DNA from 3 places in the Kitasatospora sp. NPDC101183 genome. Region 2 is predicted to be linked to each of the others. Evidence: riboswitches for the same ligand, from Rfam matches in the RefSeq annotation. Region 2 holds a riboswitch; each other region holds the start of a gene.

Region 1 (2,259 bases), on a different contig from region 2:
CGCCTTCGGCGGCAGCGCCGACCGGGCCGCCGCCGAGCCGGTGCTGCCCACCACCCGGGCCTACACCAGCTACCTGCTGGCCACCGTCTACGGCGGCTCCTTCGCCGAGGCGCTCGGCGCGGTGCTGCCCTGCTACTGGATCTACGCCCGGGTCGGCGAGGCGCTGCTCGCCCAGGGCTCCCCCGACCCGCTGTACGCCAAGTGGATCGCGACGTACGGGGACGAGGCCTTCCAGTCGGTGGTGCGGCGGGTGCTGGCGCTCACCGACCGGATCGGGGAGGAACTGTCCGAGGCCGAACGGCGCCGGATGGTCGAGCACTTCACGACCACCTCGCGGTACGAGTGGATGTTCTGGGACGCGGCCTGGCGCGGGGAGCGCTGGCCGGTCTGACCTGCGCGGGGGCCGTCGTCACGGGCTCGCGGGCCCGTTCTCGGGGTGTTCGTCGGGGGTCACCCCGGGGGCCGGGGTCGGGGTGATATCGGGGTTCTCTCCGGGCCGTTGGGCCTCGTTCCGGCGCAAGTGTCACCGTACGATCGAAGTACCGAAAGCAAGCGGGATGCGGCACCGGACGGCAGCCGGCCCGAGGGGAGAAGAGGAACCGACATGGCTGAGTTCTGGAAGTCGCTGCCCTCCTGGGTGCGCAACATCGTCGTTCCGGTGCTGGTGCTGATCCTGGCCTGGAACATCATCGGCTTCGTGTTCGGCATCGTCGGCGCGGTGCTGAGCATCGTGATCAAGCTGCTGGTGGTGGTCGGCATCGCCGCCGCCGTGGTCGTCCTGGTGAAGAAGGCGGCCAAGAGCTGAGCCGCCGGCCCGACCGACCGCGCCCCTGAGGCCCGGCCCCCGCACCCGGGGAGCCGGGCCTCGGGCGTCGCTGGAGCCGTCCGCCGTTCCGTCCGCTGTTCCGTTCGCTGTTCCGTTCGCCGTTCTGTTCGCCGTCTGGACCTGTGGGGATCGGCTCGCTACGGTGTTGGGCGTCATGTGCAGGCAACACCGCCTGCGACGCGGGAGCTCGGAGCACCGGGCTGAGAGGGCGCTGACCGGACCGTCGACGGACGGACCGAACGCTGCGTCGACCGCAGGAACCTGACCGGGTAATGCCGGCGTAGGGAGTATGAGGTCCGATGACCACGTTCGAAGCACAGCCGCAGTCTGCCCGGCGCGCGGGGACCACCACCCCCGACAGTTCCGGCACCGGCTACCCCACCCCGGCCTGGCGCAAGGCCCACCGCGAGGGTTCCCGCCCCGACCTGCGCGTCCCGTACCGCGAGGTGGTCCTCACCAACGGCCGGACCGTCCCGCTGTACGACACCTCCGGCCCGTACACCGACCCGGCCTACGAGGCCGACGTGCGCCGAGGCCTCCCGCCCCTGCGCGACGCGTGGATCCGCCAGCGCGGCGACGTCGAGGAGTACGACGGCCGCGAGGCGCGCCCCGAGGACGACGGCATCCGGCACACCTCCCCGCGCGGCGGCGACCTGCGCAACCTCGACGCCGTCTTCCCCGGCCGCCCGCGCCGCCCGCTGCGCGGCCGCGACGGTGTCGCCGTCACCCAACTCGCCTACGCCAAGCGGGGCGTAGTGACGCCGGAGATGGAGTTCGTCGCCCTGCGCGAGGGCCTGGAGCCGGAGTTCGTGCGCGCCGAGGTCGCCCGCGGCCGGGCCGTCATCCCGGTCAACGTGAACCACCCGGAGGTCGAGCCGGCGATCATCGGCACCGACTTCCTGGTGAAGATCAACGCCAACATCGGCAACTCCGCCGTCACCTCCTCGATCGAGGAGGAGGTGGAGAAGATGACCTGGGCCACCCGCTGGGGCGCCGACACCGTCATGGACCTCTCCACCGGCCGCAACATCCACACCACCCGCGAGTGGATCCTGCGCAACTCCCCTGTGCCGATCGGCACCGTGCCGCTCTACCAGGCCCTGGAGAAGGTCGACGGCCGGGCCGAGGAGCTCAGCTGGGACGTCTACCGCGACACGATCATCGAGCAGTGCGAGCAGGGCGTCGACTACATGACCGTCCACGCGGGCGTGCTGCTGCGCTACGTCCCGCTCACCGCGCGCCGCAAGACGGGCATCGTCTCGCGCGGCGGCTCGATCATGGCGGCCTGGTGCCTCGCGCACCACAAGGAGAACTTCCTCTACACCAACTTCGAGGAGCTCTGCGACATCCTCGCCGCCTACGACGTCACCTTCTCCCTCGGTGACGGGCTGCGCCCCGGCTCCATCGCCGACGCCAACGACGAGGCGCAGTTC
Region 2 (2,259 bases):
CCGCGAGCAGCGGCACGAACACCGAGCCGATCAGGCCGAGGAAGTTGCTGTAGGTGTCGGTGAAGCGGTCGATCCGCAGCGCCAGCACGGTGATCAGCACGCCGATCAGGCCGCTGAGCACCCGGCGGTCCACCTTCGGCAGCAGGTTCTGCACGGACATCGCGGTGGAGTACACGTTGGCGAAGGACTGGTCGGTCTCGCGCAGCACCAGCACCAGCAGGAACAGCCAGCCGGCCCAGACGCCGAGGAAGGAGTCGAAGATCCGGTTCGGGTCCCCGTCCGACTGGAGCAGCGCCATCAGGCCGAGGACGTAGCACCAGACCTGGGCGATCGTGTAGCCGGAGAAGCTGCCCCAGAACGCCGAGCGCGGGGTGCGCGAGTGCCGGGTGTAGTCGGCGGCCAGCGGGACGAAGGAGATCGACACCGCGATCATCGCGTCCGTCGCGCCGAGGAAGCCGTGCCAGTTGCCCGCGCCCGGGTCCGGCACGCCCTGGCGGCCCAGCTGGACGGTGAAGTAGACCATCGCCACCGCGACGGCCCCGGCGACGAAGCGGCGCAGCACGGCGATCGAGCCCAGCGGCCAGATCGTCAGCGCGGTGGTCAGCGCGCCCGCGAGCAGCACGAACAGCCAGCGGTAGTCGGTGGTGTGGGCGACGGTCTGCGCGCTCGCCGCGATGGTCAGCAGCTCGAACACGCCCCAGCCGACGCACTGGACGATGTTCAGCACCGTCGGCAGGTAGGACAGCCGGGTGCCGAACAGGCCGCGCAGGTTGGCCATCGCGGGCGCGCCGGTGCGGGCGCCGATCAGCGAGGCCACGCCGAGCATCGCGGTGCCGACGGCCGTGCCGACGACGATCGCCGTCACGGCGGCGGCCAGCGACATCTCGCTGCCCTTGGTGCCGAGCACGGTGGCGGCGGTGGAGAAGCCGATCAGGCTGACGCCCAGGTTCATCCAGAGCGCGAAGTGGTCCCGGAAGCGCAGGGTGCGCGGCGGCTCGGTGTCGAGGACGAGCGGGGCCTCCTGGCGCCCGTCGCGCTCCAGGACGTCCGTCGCGGAGGGGAATTCCTTGGACGCGGGCGCGTCGGAAGAAGAGGATGACGAAGCGGGCGGCATGGCCGATACTCCCTACGCCGGCATTACCCGGACAGGTTCCGGCGGTCAGCGCCCCCTCGACGGTTCGCCGACGGTGCCGTGGCGTACGGTCGACATGCGCACTCTCAGCCTGGTGGGTCCAAGCTCCCGCGTGTCAGTTCGTGGAGCGACAGGCTAACCGGCAGGGGGGTGAACGCCAAGGCCAGGGGGTGCGCGGTCCGCATGGTGGGCGGGTCCGGCGGGGGTGGGGGAACCTCCGGCCGTCGGTCCTCCGTCCTTGCAGGTCGGCGCCGGTTAAGGATTCTTATGAGTTCTTCAGTGAGGTCCTTACGGCGATCGAATCGGCCGTACGAAAAACTATGGTCCTTGGTTCTGTCAGCTATGGAGGTCGTCCGTGAGCACCGAGCGCGAGGTTGGGCCCACCGGGTCGCAGGGGGAGCAGCCCTCGGGCGGTCTGGGAGCGGACGGTGCCGCTCCCGACGCCCCTGCTCAGGGCGGGCACAAGCCGACCATGGCCTTCAGCCGCGTCCCGGACCCGGCGGCCGACGCGGCCGAGCCGGTGGCCGGAGCCGCTGAGGCCGCCGACGCCGCTGAGGCCGTTGAGGCCGTTGAGGCCGTTGTGCCCGAGGACGGTGCTCCGGCGGACGGCGGGCACAACGCGACGATGGTGTTCAGTCGCGTGCCGGACCCGGCCGCCGAGGAATCCGTCCCGGCGGACGGCGGGCACAAGCCCACCGTGGCCTTCACCAAGGTCCCGGCGCCGGAGGCGCCCGTGGCCGAGCCCGCTCCCCTCGCCGCTCCTGTGGCAGAGGCGCCCGCCGTCGACCCGGTCACCGGGTACCTCGATGCGCCCCCGCCGGCCGTGCCGCCCGCACCCGTGCCCGCCCCGGCGCTGCCGCCGGTCGGCAACCCGTACGCCACCCCGACCCACGGCGTCCCGGCCGCCGGAGCGCAGGAGCCGTACGGCGTCGCGCCCGCCGCCCCCGTCGCGCCGGCCGCGCACGGGCACCACCCGTTCGGCGCAGGCCAGCCGCTCGGCGGCTGGGGCCCCGGCCCCGACGCCACCCACGGCGGCGCGGGTCACCCCGGCGGCCCGCAGGGCCCGCTCGGCTACCCGGCCGAGTACCCCGGCGGCCCGAACGGTCCGTCCGGGCCGTCCGGTCCCG
Region 3 (2,259 bases), on a different contig from region 2:
TGAGCAGCACGCCGTTGCGGTAGTGGCCGGTGGCGGCGACCAGCCCCGGCAGGGAGGTCGGGCCGAGCAGCGGGGCGTTGTCCGGCGAGCCGGGGCGCAGGCCCGCCGAGGTCTCCACGAGCGGGAGTTCGGTGATGCCCGGGATCAACTCGTGGGCGTCGCGCAGGAGTTCGTACACGCCGCCGGCGGTGACGGTGGTGTCGTAGCCCTGCTCCTCGCTGGTCGCCCCGATCACCAGCTCGCCGTTCTCGCGCGGGACGACGTACAGGTGTTGGCCGCGCACGACGGCGCGGACGTTGCGGGACAGGAACGGCCGGTACGCCTCCGGGACGCGCAGGCGCAGGATCTGGCCCTTGACGGGGCGGATCGCGGGCAGCACCCCCTCCGGCAGGCCCGGCAGCAGGTGGCTGCGCGGCCCGGCGGCGAGGACGACCCGCTCGGCCGTCACGGTCTCGCCGGTGCTCAGGCGGGCGCCGATCGCGCGACCGCCTTCGACCAGCAACTCGACGGCTTCGGCCCGGTGGAGCAGGACGCCCGCGCGCTCGCAGGCGGCGTACAGGGCCTTCAGCAGGCGGCGGGGATCGACCTGGTGGTCGTCCGCCGCGTACAGGGCGCCGCGCACGCCGGGGGCGAGCATCGGCTCCAGGCGGCGGGCCTCGCGGCCGGTGAGCCAGCTGGAGTCCAGACCCAGGCGCTGGTGGAAGGCGTGCAGGTCGCGCAGTTCCTCGCGGTCGTCGGAGTCCAGGGCGACGGCGATCGTGCCGCAGCGGCGGTAGCCGGTGTCCAGGCCGCCGCTCGCCTCGGTGAGTTCGGCGGCGAAGGCCGCGTAGCGCGCGTTCGAGGCCGTGTTCAGGCGCAGCAGCGGCTCCTCGCCGTACTGGACCTCGGTGACCGGCGCGAGCATCCCGGCCGCGACACCGGCGGCGCCGTGGCCGTGCTCGGGGTCGACCACGATCACGTGCCCCGCTCCGCGCCGCGCCGCGCGCCAGGCGACGGCGAGGCCGATGATGCCTCCGCCGATCACCAGCACCTCGGTGTGGGCACCCTTCAGCAAGCGTGACAAGGCTGCTCTTCTCCCTTCGCCGGTATGACCCGGATCAGGTTCGGACGGTCGCAGGCCGTGCCAGCCCGCCTCTCAGCCCGGTTCGCCGGGCTCCCGTGTGGTGCTCCCACCTTAACGCCGGGCCTCGCCCCACCCGAAGGCCCCGGGAGGGGGGACGGTGGCGCTGGGTACAGTGACGGGCGTGGTGGAGCTGAGCGGAACTGAGCGGATCGTGGTTGTTGTCGGGGCCGGGCTGGCCGGGGCGCAGTGCGTCCTGAAGCTGCGGCAGGGCGGCTGGGCGGGGCGGATCCTGCTGGTGGGGGAGGAGCCGCACGCGCCGTACGACCGGCCGCCGCTGTCCAAGGACGTCCTGCTCGGCAAGGCCGACGCCACCACCCTCGACGTGGACTACGACGCCCTCGGCGTCGAGCTGCTCCTCGGCCGCCGCGCCACCGGCCTCACCCCCGGCACCCTGCACACCGACGCCGGGGACCTCCCGTACGACGCCCTGGTGATCGCCACCGGCGCCGTGCCCCGCGCCCTGCCCGGCGCGGACCGGGCCCACCTGCTGCACACCCTCGACGACGCCCTCGCCCTGCGCGCCCTGCTGCGCCCGGGCCGCCGCCTGGTGCTGGTCGGCGCGGGCTGGATCGGCGCCGAGGTGGCCACGGCCGCCCGGCAGGCGGGCTGCGAGGTGACGGTGGTCGAGGCCGGGCCGGCCCCGCTGCCCGGGGCGCTGCCCACGGAGGTCGGCGCGGCGATGACCGCCTGGTACGCCGAGGCCGGGGTCGACCTGCGCTGCGGCGTCGGCGTGGAGGCCGTCGAGCCGGGCGCCGTCCGGCTGGCGGACGGCTCGCACCTGCCCGCGGACGAGGTGGTCGTCGGCATCGGCGCCCGCCCCGCCACCGGCTGGCTGGCCGGCTCCCTGGCCGAGGGCCTCGACCTGGACGCGACCGGCGCGATCCTCGTGGACGGGCGGCTGCGCACCGGCCTGCCCGGCGTCTTCGCGGCGGGGGACTGCGTCAGCTACCCCTCCGCCCGCTCCGGCGCCCGGCTGGCCGTCCAGCACTGGGACCACGCGCTGCACTCCGGCGACGCGGTGGCCGCCGCCGTGCTCGGCGAGGAGGCGGCGCCGTACGACCCGGTGCCGTACTTCTGGTCCGAGCAGTTCGGGCGGATGGTCCAGTACGCGGGCCGGCACGCCGAGGGCGACGAGC

Evidence for each region. A riboswitch is a leader RNA that binds a small molecule or an ion and turns the genes downstream of it on or off. The one in region 2 is predicted to bind thiamine pyrophosphate.
Region 1: linked by a shared signal. The riboswitch ahead of thiC (phosphomethylpyrimidine synthase ThiC) and the one ahead of ACIRRS_RS13565 (purine-cytosine permease family protein) in region 2 are both predicted to bind thiamine pyrophosphate.
Region 3: linked by a shared signal. The riboswitch ahead of thiO (glycine oxidase ThiO) and the one ahead of ACIRRS_RS13565 (purine-cytosine permease family protein) in region 2 are both predicted to bind thiamine pyrophosphate.

The regions. Positions count from the first base shown of each region.
Region 1 is NZ_JBIWOW010000035.1:42,121-44,379, reverse strand. Features, by position in the region: gene tenA (thiaminase II) at 1-391, shown strand, start outside; gene ACIRRS_RS34240 (DUF5326 family protein) at 605-805, shown strand; TPP riboswitch at 996-1,130, shown strand; gene thiC (phosphomethylpyrimidine synthase ThiC) at 1,126-2,259, shown strand, end outside.
Region 2 is NZ_JBIWOW010000008.1:224,704-226,962, forward strand. Features, by position in the region: gene ACIRRS_RS13565 (purine-cytosine permease family protein) at 1-1,114, opposite strand, end outside; TPP riboswitch at 1,107-1,254, opposite strand; gene ACIRRS_RS13570 (S1C family serine protease) at 1,488-2,259, shown strand, end outside.
Region 3 is NZ_JBIWOW010000016.1:217,349-219,607, forward strand. Features, by position in the region: gene thiO (glycine oxidase ThiO) at 1-1,063, opposite strand, end outside; TPP riboswitch at 1,058-1,170, opposite strand; gene ACIRRS_RS23810 (NAD(P)/FAD-dependent oxidoreductase) at 1,245-2,259, shown strand, end outside.